DNA from 3 places in the Mesorhizobium waitakense genome. Region 1 is predicted to be linked to each of the others. Evidence: predicted binding sites of a transcription regulator. Region 1 holds the regulator's gene; each other region holds the start of a gene.
The links. The regulator PhoB, encoded in region 1, activates phosphate uptake and scavenging genes when phosphate is short. The targets are predictions, from matches to a motif close to TGTCATNNANCTGTCAT.

Region 1 (5,356 bases):
ATTGCTGTCGATCGCCCGTATCTCCGGCGAGACGGCGCCACTGCTCTTTACGGCGCTCAACAACCAGTTCTGGTCGAGCAATCTCAACGCGCCGATGGCCAGCTTGCCTGTGACCATCTTCCAGTTCGCTCTCAGCCCTTACGAGGAATGGCAGCAACTGGCCTGGACCGGTGCACTCATCATCACATTGACGGTTCTCGCGCTCAGCATCTTTGCTCGCAGCCTGACCGGACGCAGAGAGGACAAATGAGCCAGATGTTGTCTCCAGACATGACGATCGCCGCCGAGGCAATTGCCGGCAAGGCCAAGATCGAGGTCAAGAACCTCAACTTCTACTACGGCCAGAGCAAGGCGCTGAAGGACATCACGCTGTCGCTGCCCGAGCGCAGCGTCACGGCCTTCATCGGACCTTCGGGCTGCGGGAAGTCGACGCTGCTGCGCGTCTTCAACCGCATCTACGAACTCTATCCCAAGCAGACCGCCGAGGGTCAGGTGCTGCTCGACGGCCAGAACGTTCTCGACCGCTCGCAGGACCTCAATCTGCTGCGGACCAAGATCGGCATGGTGTTCCAGAAGCCGACGCCGTTCCCGATGTCGATCTATGAAAACATCGCCTTCGGCGTCAGGCTCTACGAGAAGATCAGCAAGTCCGAGATGGACGGCCGTGTCGAGCAGGCGCTGAAGCGCGCCGCACTGTGGACCGAAGTCAAGGACAAGCTCAACGCCAGCGGCCTCAGCCTCTCCGGCGGCCAGCAGCAGCGACTCTGCATCGCCCGCACCGTGGCGGTGAAGCCGGAAGTCATCCTGCTCGACGAGCCGGCCTCTGCGCTTGACCCGCTGTCGACCGCCAAGATCGAAGAGCTGATCGACGAGTTGCAAGCCGACTACACGATCGTCATCGTCACCCACAACATGCAGCAGGCGGCGCGCGTGTCGAAGCAGACCGCCTTCATGTATCTGGGCGAACTGGTCGAGTTCGACCGCACCGAGAAGATCTTCACGTCGCCCCGCGAGAAGCGCACGCAGGACTACATCACCGGCCGCTTCGGCTGAGCTCAGGCATACGAGGACTAAGATCATGGGCGAACACACAGTCGCTTCTTTCGACGAGGATCTCGGACAGATCAGCAGGCTGATCCGCGACATGGGCGACCTCGCCGGCTCGATGGTCGGCGGCGCCACCAAGGCGCTGCTGAATTCCGACAACGCCCTGGCGCAGCGCGTCGTCTCCGACGATGCGATCATGGACGCGCGCCAGCGCGAGCTCGACGACCGCGCCATCACACTGATCGCCAAGCGTCAGCCGATGGCCGACGATTTGCGCCATGTCGTCGGTTCGATCCGCATGGCCGGCGACCTCGAGCGTATTGGCGACCTTGCCAAGAACATCGCCAAGCGCGTCGGCACCGTCGGCCTCAGTGTCACCCCGCGCGACCTGTCGCACTCCATCGACGCAATGGCGCAGCTGGTGCTGATCCAGGTGCAGGGCGTCATCGAGGAATATACAGCGCGCGACGCCGCGGCGCTGGCGAAGCTGCGCGCCGACGACGAGCGCATCGACGTCAAATACACCTCGGTGTTCCGCGAACTCCTGACCTACATGATGGAAGACCCGCGCAACATCACCGCCTGCACGCATCTCTTGTTCTGCGCCAAAAACCTCGAACGCATCGGCGATCACGTCACCAACATCGCGGAAAATGCGTATTATGTTTTGACCGGTACGCAGCTGCCCGCCAATCGTCCGAAGCAGGACGAGACGGCAATGTCCGCGCCGGCGGCATGACGGCAGGGGTGACCAGTCGATGATCGCGCCACGCATCATGGTGGTGGAGGACGAGGAGCCGCTTGGCGTGCTCCTGCGCTACAATCTCGAGTCCGAGGGATACCAGGTCGAGGTGGTGACGCGCGGCGACGAAGCCGAAATCCGCCTCCAGGAAAACGTGCCTGACCTGCTGGTGCTCGACTGGATGGTGCCAGCAGTGTCCGGCATCGAACTCTGTCGCCGGCTAAGAATGCGGCCCGAGACCGAGCGGCTGCCGATCATCATGCTGACCGCGCGTGGCGAGGAAAGCGATCGTGTGCGCGGCCTCTCGACCGGCGCCGACGACTATCTGGTCAAGCCGTTCTCGACGCCCGAGTTCATAGCCAGGGTCAAGGCGCTGCTGCGCCGCGCCAAGCCGGAAGTGCTGTCCAGTGTGCTCAAGGTCGGCGACATCGTGCTCGATCGTGAATCGCACCGGGTCTATCGCAAGAAGAGCGAGATCCGGCTCGGACCGACCGAATTCCGCTTGCTCGAATTCATGATGCGCCATCCCGGCCGTGTGTTCTCGCGCAGCCAGTTGCTCGACAATGTCTGGGGCGAGACGATCTACATCGACGAACGCACAGTCGACGTGCATGTCGGCCGGCTGCGCAAGGCGGTCAACAATGGCCGCATGCCCGATGTCATCCGCACCATCCGTGGGGCGGGCTACGCAATCCGGGAAGATTAGGGATATGCTGATATTCAGGTGATGCCAGCCCGCGAACGGCAGTTTCCTGCGCTTCCGGTACTCACGGACCCAAATGTCCGCTCCGTTCCGGTTCTCGGAACCCGCCATTCTCGACTCGGCCTGACCTGGATCTCAACACATCCCGGCGCGCTATTCACGCGACGTTCTTGCCGCCAAGGCCGGATCTCGCCTGCGTGCCGGGCGCGAAAATCTCCTGGTCGACGAAGGTCAGCGCCCGCGTGGCGCAGCCTTCGCGGATCAGTGGCAGTTCGTTCGGTTCGGTGTCGAAGGAAATTGATTGCGAATGCTGGCCGCCGGCGGTCTGCGCAATCGCCTCGCGCAATGCCGGCTCGATCAGGTCGAAGGCCGCGGCGCTGGCACCGACCATGGCGACTGGTGCCGGATCGATCAGCGCGAACAGGCTGCCGAGACCGTAGCCGAGTGCCTCGCCGGCCTTGCGGTAAGCCTCGCGCTCGGGTCCATCCGTTTCGCGGGCCGCGGTCGCCAGGGCGCGCATGTCAGCGTCACTCACATCGGCGACCGGTTCAGCGTCCTCACTCATCTGCCTTGCGTTGCGCCAGATGGCGTAGTTGCCGGCATAGGCCTCGACGCAGCCGCGCCGCCCGCAGCGGCACAGCGCGCCGTTGGGCCGATGGATCATATGGCCGAACTCGCCGCCCGAGGAATGGGTGCCGGTGAACAGCTCGCCCTTCAGCACCAGACCCATGCCGATGCCGTGCGACAACAGGATGGCGATGAAGTCGTCGCGGTAGCGATCAGGGTCGCGCCAGCGCAACGCTATCGCCATCATATTGCAGTCGTTCTCCATGGTGGCGGGGATGCCGAACTCGTCCTCGAGTATGTCGGCGAAGGCGATGTCGGTGTGCGGCGTGATCGGTGACCACAGCATGGCGCGGGCACGTGTGTCGGTGATGCCCTGGATCGCCAACGCGATGCGGGCGACACTGCGGACGTCGAGATCGGGGTCTTCGAGACGGCGGCGTACGATGGCAACGCATTCACCGACCAGCGCGTCGCGCGGCATTGTCAGCGTGTCCAGCCGGCGCTGTTCCTCGGCAATCACCTGGCCGGCATAGTCGATGACGGCGACCGAGAGGAAGTTCAGCGACAGCACCACGGTCATCACCGCCGCCGCTTCCGGATTGAGGCCGAGGCCGACCTGCGGCCGGCCGCGTTTGAGCGATCCGGCCTCGCTCGGCTTGCTCTCAGTCAGGATGCCTTCGCCGATAAGGTCGGAGGAGATCGCCGATATGGTCGAATGGCTGAGGCCCGTGGTCGCGGCGATCTCGGTGCGGGACGGCTGTCCGGCGCGGCGCACGGCCGCAATCACCATCGCCCGGTTGCGGCGGCGCAGATCGTCGTGGCGGATTCCGACCGACATGCTTTTTCACATCCTCCCGGTCGCTGCAGCCTTTCGCGCCTCCCGAAGGCCATCAGCGAAGCCTGAAAGCGCGACGCGCTTCAGGCACTTGTTTCTCCGCGTGTCGTTGCCCAAAAACCGCTGCGCACCTTTGGGGCGACATGCGCCAAGCCAAATTCTGGCAGAACCCCACCATCCTGTCATTATTTATTCCGGAGCTCGAAAAAAACTCGGAGAGACGTCAAAATCCATCAGAATCGATGTTGACAGCGTTCGGGCGTTGGATCACTATTTTTTCGAGGCTCGAAAAAATAGAGCCTCTGTGCCGGCCTACGGGTCAGTTTGGTCGCGCCATACGCGGCGCAGGGAGGATATTATGAAAAAATTCACAGCCGCCATCCTGGCGGGTGTCGCCATGTCGCTGACGCTGGTGTCGGTCGCGCAGGCGAAGGACAAGGTCATTGGCGTTTCGTGGTCCAACTTCCAGGAAGAGCGCTGGAAGACCGACGAAGCGGCGATGAAGAAGGCCATCGAGGCGGCTGGTGACAAATACATTTCCGCTGATGCGCAGTCCAATCCGGGCAAGCAGCTCACCGACGTCGAGAGCCTGATTTCGCAGGGCGCCAACGCGCTGATCGTCCTCGCGCAGGATGCCTCGGCCATCGGCCCGGCGGTCCAGAAGGCACTGGACGAAGGCATTCCGGTCGTCGGCTATGACCGGCTGATCGAGAACAAGAACGTGTTCTACCTGACCTTCGACAACAAGGAAGTCGGCCGCATGCAGGCCCGCGAAGTGTTCAAGGTCAAGCCGGAAGGCAACTACGTCTTCATCAAGGGCTCAGGCGCCGACCCGAATGCCGATTTCCTGTTCGCCGGCTCCATGGAAGTGCTCAAGGCAGCCATCGATAGCGGCAAGATCAAGAATGTCGGCGAAGCCTATACGGATGGCTGGCTGCCCGCCAATGCCCAGAAGAACATGGAACAGTTCCTCACCGCCAACGACAACAAGGTCGATGCCGTGGTGGCAGCCAATGACGGCACCGCCGGCGGCGTCGTCGCCGCGCTGACGGCGCAAGGGCTGGCAGGATCGGTTCCGGTGTCCGGCCAGGACGGCGACCATGCCGCACTGAACCGCGTCGCACTCGGCACACAGACCGTGTCGGTGTGGAAGGACGCACGCGAACTCGGCAAGAACGCCGCCGAGATCGCCTCGCAGCTGGCCGCTGGCACTGCCCTGGACAAGATCCCGAACGCTGTGAAGTTCACCACGCCCGGCGGCAACGAGACCAACTCGCTGTTCCTGACCCCGATCGCGATCACCAAGGACAATCTCAACGTCGTCATCGACGCTGGCTGGATCAAGAAGGACGAAGTCTGTGCAGGCGTCGCCGCCGGCACCGTCGCGGCCTGCAACTAAAACCGAACGGGATCCCAGTTCGATCTCAGCGCCGCGGCCCCTGGGCCGCGGCGTTTCTCAAGG
Region 2 (5,356 bases), on a different contig from region 1:
AAACCCGAAGCGACAGCCGATCTCCCCCCTTGAGGGGGAGATGGCCGGCAGGCCAGAGGGGGGTGCCTGGCACCACGCAAGATCACCATCGAATGCCGACCGGAGAACCTTCTGATGCCGACGCCCCTCGTTGTTTCCGACGTCGCCAAGAGCTTCACCATGCATCTGCGCGACGGCGTCAAATTGCCGGTCATTGCTGGCGTGTCTTTCTCGATCAGGGCTGGTGAATGCACCGTGCTCGGCGGCCCTTCCGGTGCCGGCAAGAGCTCGATTCTGAAGATGCTTTACGGTAACTACGCCGTCGACGAGGGCCAGATCATCGTCAAGCACGATGATGGGCTGATCGATCTCGCCACCGCCAGCCCGCGCACCGTGCTTGCCATACGCCGGCAAACGATCGGCTATGTCAGCCAGTTCCTGCGCACCGTGCCGCGCGTCTCGGCGTTGGATGTCGTCGCCGAACCACTGGTCGAGCGCGGCGAGGACCGCGAGAGCGCGCGCGGCAAGGCTCGCGCCTTGCTGGCGCAGCTCAACCTGCCGGAAAAACTCTGGGCGTTGCCGCCGGCAACCTTCTCCGGCGGCGAGCAACAGCGCGTCAACATCGCGCGCGGCTTCATCACCGAGCACCCGATCCTGCTGCTCGACGAACCGACCGCCTCGCTCGATGCCAGGAACCGCGACGTGGTGATCGAACTCATCGCCGCCAAGAAGGCCGCGGGCGTCGCCCTGCTCGGCATCTTCCACGACCACGACGTGCGCGAGGCCGTCGCCGACCGCATCATCGACGTGACCGCTTTCGCGCCCGGAAAAATCGCCGCATGACGAAAAAGTTGTCAGAGACGCCGCTGATCCACCCGACGGCGGACGTGCAGAACTCGACGCTTGGCCGCTGGACCGAGATCGCCGACCGAAGCCGGGTTTCCGAGAGCATCCTCGGCGACTATTCCTACTTGATGCAGGACTGCGCCGTCTGGTGCGCGACGATCGGCAAGTTTTCCAACATTGCAGCCAGCGTGCGCATCAATGCCACCAACCACCCGACATGGCGGCCGACGCTGCACCATTTCACCTATCGCGCTTCCGACTATTGGGACGACGCAGAGCACGAAAGTGAATTCTTCGCCCAGCGCCGCGCCAAGCGGGTCACCATCGGCCACGACACATGGCTTGGCCACGGCTCCACCATCCTGCCTGGCGTCACCGTCGGCGATGGCGCCGCGGTCGGTGCCGGTGCGGTCGTCTCGAAGGATGTCGCGCCCTACAACATCGTCGGCGGCGTGCCGGCCAGACCGATCCGTGAGCGTTTCGACCGCCGCACCGCCGAACGCTACCACGCGCTCGCCTGGTGGGACTGGGACCATGCCAAGCTGCGGACAGCACTGGATGATTTCCGGGAACTGTCGGCCGACGCCTTTCTGGAAAAATATGGCGGATAGGCCATCACATCATTGTCATGGGTGAGCCTGTTTCATATCCCTGACACATCGCCGGGGCACGACGCCATCTGCCCTGGAGATCGCAAATGCCTGTTTCTGTCAGACCCTCGCTCGCCGGATTCTTTGCCGGCTCCAATCCGAAGCCACCCGTTCATCTCGGCACGCGCTACGACATGTCGGGCAATTTCCTGATCGAGCCCGGCAACACGGTCGTCAGCCATCTCGTCAGCGGTTCGCCCTCCGAGGCTGTGGTGCTTGAGGTGCGCGACCGGATGCTGGCGATGCCCGATGCCGACCGGCTGGCCTTCACCCCCGTCTCCAGCCTGCACATGACGCTGTTCCAGGGCATCATCGAATATCGCCGCCGCTTGCCCTACTGGCCACATGACGTGCCGCTCGACACCAGCATCGACGCGATGACCCGCCTCTACCTGGAACGCCTGAAGGGTTTCAAGGGCTTCGGGCCGTTCAACATCAAGGTGGTCGAAATCGTACCGACCGGCCTCACCGTCGCCGGCGCGACCGACGAGGACGTGCGCATCATGGGCGCATGGCGCGATGCCTTGGCGGTGCCGTTCGGCTACCGGCATCCCGATCACGACAGCTACGTCTTCCACATCACCTTAGCCTATCCGATCCAGCGTCTGGCGGATGACAGGGCGGTCGCATGGCAGCAACTGTTCGATGACTCTCTCGCGCTTTTCGCGCGGCGGGCTCCGGCGATCGAGATCAAGGCGCCGGCCTTCTGCAGCTTCAGGGACATGGAGCATTTCGAGGAGTTGCAGGTGCTCGGCTGATCGACACCACCAGGCGCCTGACGCCGCGCCTGTGGGCGGTAACAAAACTGACATCAATCCGACACCGCAGGTTCATGGCGCTGCGCTAGCGAAGTTCTTAACAGACCTTCAACGCGACTGGACTGGAAACGACCATGTCAGCCACGCTCGAAATCCGCGGCGTCACCCGACGATTTGGCAAGAACACTGCCGTCAGCGATATCAACGTCTCGATCCCGCAGGGTCAGATGGTTGGCATTATCGGCCGTTCGGGTGCTGGCAAATCAACCCTTCTTCGCATGATCAATCGTCTCATCGATCCCAGCCAGGGATCGATTTTTTTTGACGGTACCGAGGTCTCCCAGTTGCGCGGTTCGCCGCTCCGGCGCTGGCAGCGCGACTGCGCCATGATCTTCCAGCAGTTCAACCTGGTGCCGCGCCTCGACGTGCTGACCAATGTGCTGCTCGGCAAGCTGAACCACCGTTCGACCCTGTCGAACCTGCTTGGCATGTTTTCCCGCGCCGAATGCGCCGAGGCGGTCGCCGCGCTCGAACGGCTCGACATCGCCCGCACCGCAATGCAGCCTGCCGGCACGTTGTCGGGCGGCCAGCAGCAGCGCGTCGCCATTGCCCGCGCCATGATGCAGCAGCCCAAGGTGATCCTCGCCGACGAGCCGATCGCTTCGCTCGACCCACTCAACGCCAAGGTGGTGATGGATTCGCTGCAGGACATCAATCTGCGCGAAGGCATCACCGTCGTCACCAATCTGCACACGCTGGACACTGCCCGCGCCTACTGCAACCGCATCATCGGCATGGCCGCCGGCAAGGTCGTCTTCGACGGCCCGCCGGAAGAGCTCAACCGCGAGGCCGTCCGCCTCGTCTATGGCGCCGACAGCAATGGCGGCGAAATCTCCGAGGCCATCACCTCGACCAGCATCGCCTACAAGCAAAAGATCACTGCATCCGCCGGACCGCTCGAGCCCGCATTCCCGGGATATTGAGTCCATGATCCCGAAAAGTGGAAACCGGTTTTCGGGAAAGATCATGGGTCAAGAAAGAGCGACCTGGATCGCCAGCCCGCGTCAAGGGCACCTGTCAGAATAACCAACGCTACCGGCGCGGGGCCGGAACCCACAGGAGAGATATCCAATGTTCAGGAAGATGGTTTTTAGCGCCGTTTCGGTGCTCGCCATGGCAACCAGCATGGCCCACGCCGCCGATATGAAGGAATTCCGCGTCGGCATCCTTGGCGGCGAGAACGAAACCGACCGGCTGCGCAACTACCAGTGCCTGGCCGACCATCTGAAGGCCGAATTTGGCTTCGAGAAGGTCTCGCTGTTCCCCGCCGCCGACTATGACGGGGTCATCCAGGGCCTGCTCGGCGGTACCCTCGACTTCGCCGAACTCGGCGCTTCCGGCTATGCCAGCATCGCCCTCAAGGACCCGAAGGCGGTAACCCCGATCCTCACCACCCAGCAGACCGACGGCGCCACCGGCTACTATTCGATCGGCCTGGCGCTCGAGTCTTCCGGCATCACCGACATCAAGTCGGCCAAGGGCAAGAAGCTCGGCTACGCCGATCCGGATTCGACCTCCGGCTATCTGATCCCGCTGACCCAGATCCCGAAGGACACTGGCGCTTCGAACGAAACCTTCTTCGCTTCGACCCAGTTCAATGGCGGCCACGAGAACAACGTTCTGGCCGTGCGTGACGGCAAGGTCGACGTCGCGGTGGACGATTCCTCGGGCATCGGCGATTTCAAGAACGGCTACACCTCCGGCACCTTCCACAAAGAAGTCGCCAAGGGCGCCGTCGACCCCAACGACTTCGTCGAAGTCTGGCGCTCGGGCCTGATCCCGAACGGCCCGCTGGTCGTGCGCACCGCGCTCGGCGACGACATGACCGCCAAGCTGACTGCCTTCTTCACGGCCCTGCCGGCCAAGGACAAGGCTTGCTTCGAGGGCGTCGAAGGCGGCGATTTCACCGGCTACGTTCCGGTGAAGGCGGACTTCTACAACGTCATCGTCGAAGCCCGTAAGGCGGCCATCGGCGGCTAACGGCAAAAATCAGAAGGGCGGTGTTCAAAACACCGCCCTTTCTGTTTGTCCGATCATGACCCCTTCCGTGACAGCCCCCTCCGCCGCCACCCATCAGATGGCCGATGCCTGGCGACGCCAGATATCGCTGCGCCGGCTCTATACGGTGCTTGGCGTCGGTTTGCTGCTTGCCGCGATGTTTGCGAGCATGTGGTTCGCCGACGAAGCCAATGCCGGGCACTTCTTCGACCGGCTGCCGCATATCCTGGATTTCCTGAGCTGGCTGATCCCCAAGGATTGGAACGACGTCTGGCGGGCGCTGTTCGACATTGCCTCGCCGCATGACACCGGCACCCAGGAATTCAACTTTCCGCTCGGCCGCGTCTATGTCTGGGGCGGCTTTTACATCCCTGAATATTTCGAGCTCATGCTGACCACGGTGAACGTGGCGCTGGTCTCTACGTTTATCGGCTTCACCTTCGCCGTGCCATTTTCCTTCATCGCCGCGCGCAATCTGACGCCGCATCCGGTGCTGAGGCTCGTCGTCAAGCGCTTCATGGAGCTGCTGCGCGCCTTTCCGGAGATCGTCATTGCTGGCCTCTTCGCCGCCATCGTCTCGACCGGTCCGATCGCTGCCATCATCGCCATCGGCCTGCATTCGATCGGCGCGCTCGGCAAGCTGTTCTATGAGATCAACGAGAACATCGACATGCGCGCCGAGGAAGGCCTGAGGGCGGTCGGCGCCAACTGGTTCGAGCGGGTGCGCTTCGCCGACCTGCCGCAGGTGCTGCCCAACTTCATGTCGTACACGCTGCTCCGCGTCGAGATCAATGTGCGCGCTTCGACCATCATTGGCGCCGTCGGCGGCGGCGGCATCGGCGAGGAATTGAAACTCTCGATCTCACGCGGCTTCGGCGCCAAGACACTGGCCCTGGTGCTGCTCTTGTTCACGACCATCTTCATTATCGACCAGTTCTCCGCCTGGCTGCGCCGCAAGCTGGTCGGCGAACAAGCCTTCCTGATGGGTGCTTAGCCATGATCCCGAAAAGTGGAATCCGGTTTTCGGAAAAGACCATGGCAAAATCAAAAGATAGAGCCCCATCC
Region 3 (5,356 bases), on a different contig from region 1:
TCAGCGTCCTCACCGGCACGCCGAGCGCTTCGAGCTTGGCGCGGCCGCCGAGATCCGGCAGGTCGATGACGAAGCAGGCGGCAAGAATGTCGGCGCCGATCTGCCGCAGCAGCTTGACCGCCGCTTCCGCGGTGCCGCCGGTGGCGATCAGATCGTCGACCAGGATCACCTTCTCGCCCGGAGAAACGCCGTCCTTGTGCATCTCCATCTCGTCGAGCCCGTATTCAAGGCTGTAGGCAACGCGCACGGTCTCGAAAGGCAGCTTGCCCTTCTTGCGGATCGGCACGAAACCGGCCGAGAGCTGATGGGCGACTGCGCCGCCAAGGATGAAACCCCGCGCCTCGATGCCGGCGATCTTGTCGATCTTCTGGCCGGCATAGGGATGCACCAGCTCGTCAATGGCGCGGCGAAAGGCGCGCGCATTGCCAAGCAGCGTGGTGATGTCGCGAAACAGGATGCCGGGCTTGGGATAATCCGGAATGGTACGGATCGCGGCAAGCAGTGAGTCTTCGAGGGAGGATTTCATGGGTCGAGATTACCTGAAACGGAGATTCTTGCGCGACAATTGTTCGATCGAACTGCAGCCCATCAGCTTCATGCCGCGCTCGATCTCGACCCGCATCTGTTCGAGCGCCCGTTCGACGCCCGGCTGGCCGGCCGCCGCGAGCGGGAACAGATAGTAGCGGCCGACGCCGACCGCCTTGGCGCCGAGCGCCAGCGCCTTCAGCACATGCGTGCCGCGCTGCACGCCGCCATCCATGATGACGTCGATCTTGTCGCCAACCGCATCGACGATCTCGGCAAGCTGGTCGAACGCCGCCCGCGAACCATCCAGTTGCCGGCCGCCATGGTTCGACAGCACGATGCCGCTGCAGCCGGACTCGACGGCGCGTTTGGCGTCCTCCACCGACATGATGCCCTTGAGGCAGAACGGACCCGACCACAGCCTGACCATCTCGGCGACATCGTCCCACGTCATCGACGGGTCGAGCATTTCAGTGAAGTAGCGGCTGATCGACATGGTGCCGCCGCCCATGTCGACATGCTCGTCCAGCTGCGGCAGCTTGAACCCCTCATGGGTGAAATAATTGATTGCCCAGGCCGGCTTGATCGCGAACTGCAGCATCCCGGCCAGGCTGAGCTTGAAGGGGATGGCAAAGCCGGTGCGTTTGTCGCGCTCGCGGTTTCCCCCGGTGATGCTGTCGACGGTCAGCATCATCACTTCGACGCCAACCTCCTTTGCCCGCTGCATCATCGCCCGGTTGAGGCCGCGATCCCGGTGGAAATAGAACTGGTAGACCTGCGGGCCGCTGCTGATCCCGCGCGCCTCCTCGAGGCTGACGGTGCCAAGCGAGGAGACGCCGAACATCGTGCCGTATTTGGCGGCGGCCTTGGCGACCGCACGCTCGCCCTGATGGTGGAACAACCGCTGCAAGGCGGTCGGCGAGCAATAGACCGGCATCGCCAGCTTCTGGCCCATCACGGTCACCGACATGTCGATCTCGCTGACGCCACGCAGGACGTTGGGAACCAGGTCGCAGGTCTCGAAGCTTTCGGTGTTGCGGCGATAGGTGACCTCGTCGTCCGCCGCGCCGTCGATGTAGTCGAATATCGGCCCCGGCAGCCGCCGTTGCGCCATGCGGCGGAAATCGGAAAAATTGTGACAGTCGCTGAGCCGCATTGTTGATTTCCAGACGTCATATCGGGGCAATCGCTTCGCCACCGTTTGGTGCGTCGAATATCAACCTGTTGTCTCCGTGCCAACGGCCTAATTGCCCAGCGGTCCCACGAGCTACAACCGCGCGCACAAAAAGGGGCGCCCGAAGCGCCCCCTTTCGTCGAAAACCGGCTGCTGACGAAAGATTACATGCCGAGATCGGAACGAAGCTCGGCCTTGGCTACGTCGTATTCGGCCTTGAAGTCGTCCCGGTTGAGCAGGACGGCGGCGATGACGCTGCCGGAAATCTTGCCCATTTCAACATCGGACGCGTAGTGGATACCGCCGACCTCGCGATTGTGTGCGTACTCAGCCGCACGCGCCATGATCTCGGCGCGCTTTTCCGGAACCATGTCGGACAGGATGATGCCCATCATGGTGCCGACGGTGGCGTGGCCGGAAGGCCACGAACCGGAGCTGGACAGCTTGACGGCGGGCTTGACGAGGTCGCTGAGCTGGTGCGGACGCGGGCGCTTCCAGATATCCTTGGCCGGATCGACAACGGCGCCTTCGGTGGCCACCACGCGATCGAAGAAAGCACTGAATTTCGGCAGCGTTTCCTTGTTGAACTTCGGCCCCATTACATTAGCGAAGCGCCAGACATTCTCCTCGGCGTCGGCAACAGCGCTGGCCACCATTTCGGGCGTGCGCGTCACCTGCAGCGTCAGCACCTCGCCAAGTTCGGCCTTGGTCTGCGCCGAATCGTTCTCGGGCGGTGGCGGCAGGATCATCGTCAGGTCGACATCCTTGTTGGTGATGAAGGGCTGGGCGTCTTCCGCTTGCGCGGCCGAGCCGACGATGAACAGCAAGAGGCCTGCCGCGAGCGATGCGTATCTTTTCATGGGTGCGATCCTTCGATGAGAGCGGCACAGGATGGCCAGATGCGGTGACGGCCATGTGACACCACATGCCTCCCCAAATAAAAAAGGGCGCCTTTCGGCGCCCTTTTTTGATCGTATGGCTGTGCGCGGTTTAGTGCGCCACGCCTTCCCACACCTTACGCTTGGTGAGATAGACCAGCGCGCCGAACAAAAGCAGGAACACCAGCACGCGGAAGCCGGTCTTCTTGCGGTCTTCCATATGCGGCTCGGCCGCCCACATCAGGAAGGCAGAGACGTCACGGGAATACTGGTCGATGGTCTGCGGCGCGCCGTCGTCATAGGTCACCTGGCCGTCGGACAGCGGCTTGGGCATCTTCAGTGACACGCCTGACATGAAGTACGGATTGTAGTGGGTGCCCTCCGGGATGACCATTCCGGCCGGCGGCGTCTGGTCGTAGCCCGTCAGCAGCGAATGGATGTAGTCGGGGCCGCCCTGGGCATACTGCGTGAAGATATCGAAGACGAAGCGCGGGAAGCCACGCTCGACGCCGCGCGCCTTGGCCAGCAGCGACATGTCGGGCGGGGCAGCGCCACCATTCGAGGCGGCGGCGGCTTCCTCATTGGCGAATGGCGCCGGGAAGTGGTCGGACGGCTTGCCGGGGCGGTCGAACATATCGCCGGCGTCGTTGGGGCCGTCATGGATGGTGTACTCCGCCGCCAGCGTCTTGATCTGCGCGTCCGAATAGCCGAGGTCCGACAGCGTGCGGAACGCCACCAAATTCATCGAATGGCAGGCCGAACAGACTTCCTTGTAGACCTTCAGGCCGCGCTGCAACTGAGCCTTGTCGTAGGTACCGAACGGACCGGCGAAGCTCCAGTCCATCTCCTTCGGCTCGTTGATCGGAAAATGCGTCGGTGCGGCCGCGTTGTGTGCCTCCTCGGCGGCGATCGCCCCGGTGCCAACAACCACGAGGCCAAGCAACGCCAGCGAGGTGAGAATCTTCTTCATGCCAAATCCCCTTAGATTCTCTACCCGCTCAGCCCTTGGTTTCCGGCGCGGCCGTAGCCCCCGCAGGATGATGACCGCCACCCTTGTTCTTCTCGAGCACCGCCTCGGTAATCGAATTCGGCAGCCGCCGCGGCGTCTCGATCAGGCCGAGCACCGGCAGCGCGACCAGGAAGAAGGCGAAGTAGAACAGTGTCGCCATCTGCGCCATGAACACATAGCTGCCTTCCGCCGGCTGCGAGCCCAGCCAGCCGAGCAGGATGGCATCGGCCACGAACAGCCAGAAGAACAGCTTGTACCAGGGCCGGTACACCGCCGACCGCACCTTCGAGGTGTCAAGCCACGGCACCAGGAACAGCATGACGATGGCGCCGAACATGCAGATCACGCCGCCGAGCTTGGAATTGATCGGCCCGATGTTGAAAGTAATGGCGCGCAGGATCGCGTAGAACGGCAGGAAGTACCATTCAGGCACGATATGCGCCGGTGTCTTCAGCGGATTGGCCACGATGTAATTGTCGGGCGCCATAAGGAAATTCGGAATGTAGAAGACGAAATAGGCGAAGAAGAACAGGAACACGATCATGCCGAACGCGTCCTTGATTGTCGCGTAAGGGGTGAAGGCGACGGTGTCGGTCTTCGACTTGACCTCGATGCCGGTCGGATTCGACTGGCCGACGACATGCAGCGCCCAGACATGCAGCACGACGACGCCGGCGATCATGAACGGCAAGAGGTAGTGCAGCGCAAAGAAGCGGTTCAGTGTCGGGTTGTCGACGGCGAAGCCGCCGAGCAGCAGTTGCTGGATCCATTCGCCGACCAGCGGGATTGCGCTGAAGAAGCCGGTGATGACGGTGGCGCCCCAGAAGCTCATCTGGCCCCACGGCAGCACATAGCCCATGAAGGCCGTCGCCATCATCAAGAGGTAGATGATACAGCCGAGGATCCACAGCAGCTCGCGCGGCGCCTTGTAGGAGCCGTAATAGAGGCCACGGAAGATGTGGACATAGACGGCGACGAAGAAGAACGAGGCGCCTGTGGCATGGAGATAGCGCAACAGCCAGCCCGAATTCACGTCGCGCATGATCTTCTCGACCGAATCGAAGGCGAGACTGGTGTCGGCCGCAAAGTGCATGGCCAGCACGATGCCGGTCAGGATCTGCGACACCAGCATGATCGCCAGGATACCGCCGAAGGTCCACGCATAGTTCAGGTTGCGCGGCACCGGATAGGCGATGAAACTGTCATAGACCATCCGCGGCAGCGGCATGCGGGCGTCGAACCAGCGTTCGATACCGGTCTTGGGCGTATAGGTCGAGTGTCCCTCGCTCATCGAAATATCCCCTGCCTCAACCGATAAGGATCTTGGTATCGGAAATGAACTTGAATACCGGCACTGCCATGTTCTCGGGCGCCGGGCCTTTGCGAATGCGGCCGGCAGTATCGTATTGCGAACCGTGGCACGGGCAGAACCAGCCGCCGAAATCGCCTTCCTGGCCGAGCGGAATGCAGCCCAGATGCGTGCAGACCTGGACCATCACCATCCAGGCTTCCTTGCCGGGCGTGGTGCGGTTGGCGTCAGTCGCCGGCGCGTCGGCCGGAAGGTTCGCGTTGCGAGCGATCGGATCCTTGAGGTCTGTCAGCTTGACCGCCTCGCCGTCCTTCATCTCCTGCTCGGTGCGGTTGCGCACCACGACAGGCTTGCCACGCCATTTGACGATCAGCGACATGCCCGGGGTCAGTGAAGCAACGTCGACCTCGACGGAAGCCAACGCCAGTGTCGAGGCGTCAGGGCGCATCTGGTCGATGAAC

Region 2: the regulator PhoB is predicted to act here: its motif matches at 2,282-2,298, upstream of phnC (phosphonate ABC transporter ATP-binding protein).
Region 3: the regulator PhoB is predicted to act here: its motif matches at 2,604-2,620, upstream of AC07FD_RS13665 (acid phosphatase).

The regions. Positions count from the first base shown of each region.
Region 1 covers NZ_JBWKME010000089.1:58,925-64,280, reverse strand. Annotated here, with positions in the region: gene pstA (phosphate ABC transporter permease PstA) at 1-250, shown strand, start outside; gene pstB (phosphate ABC transporter ATP-binding protein PstB) at 247-1,053, shown strand; gene phoU (phosphate signaling complex protein PhoU) at 1,079-1,786, shown strand; gene phoB (phosphate regulon transcriptional regulator PhoB) at 1,806-2,495, shown strand; gene AC07FD_RS18790 (ROK family protein) at 2,650-3,897, opposite strand; gene xylF (D-xylose ABC transporter substrate-binding protein) at 4,253-5,293, shown strand.
Region 2 covers NZ_JBWKME010000083.1:36,275-41,630, reverse strand. Annotated here, with positions in the region: gene phnL (phosphonate C-P lyase system protein PhnL) at 115-822, shown strand; gene AC07FD_RS18230 (DapH/DapD/GlmU-related protein) at 819-1,436, shown strand; gene AC07FD_RS18225 (DUF1868 domain-containing protein) at 1,523-2,233, shown strand; gene phnC (phosphonate ABC transporter ATP-binding protein) at 2,368-3,216, shown strand; gene phnD (phosphonate ABC transporter substrate-binding protein) at 3,365-4,273, shown strand; gene phnE (phosphonate ABC transporter, permease protein PhnE) at 4,329-5,285, shown strand.
Region 3 covers NZ_JBWKME010000053.1:134,642-139,997, reverse strand. Annotated here, with positions in the region: gene AC07FD_RS13675 (adenine phosphoribosyltransferase) at 1-526, opposite strand, end outside; gene AC07FD_RS13670 (alpha-hydroxy acid oxidase) at 536-1,681, opposite strand; gene AC07FD_RS13665 (acid phosphatase) at 1,864-2,559, opposite strand; gene AC07FD_RS13660 (cytochrome c1) at 2,690-3,547, opposite strand; gene AC07FD_RS13655 (cytochrome b) at 3,576-4,877, opposite strand; gene petA (ubiquinol-cytochrome c reductase iron-sulfur subunit) at 4,894-5,356, opposite strand, start outside.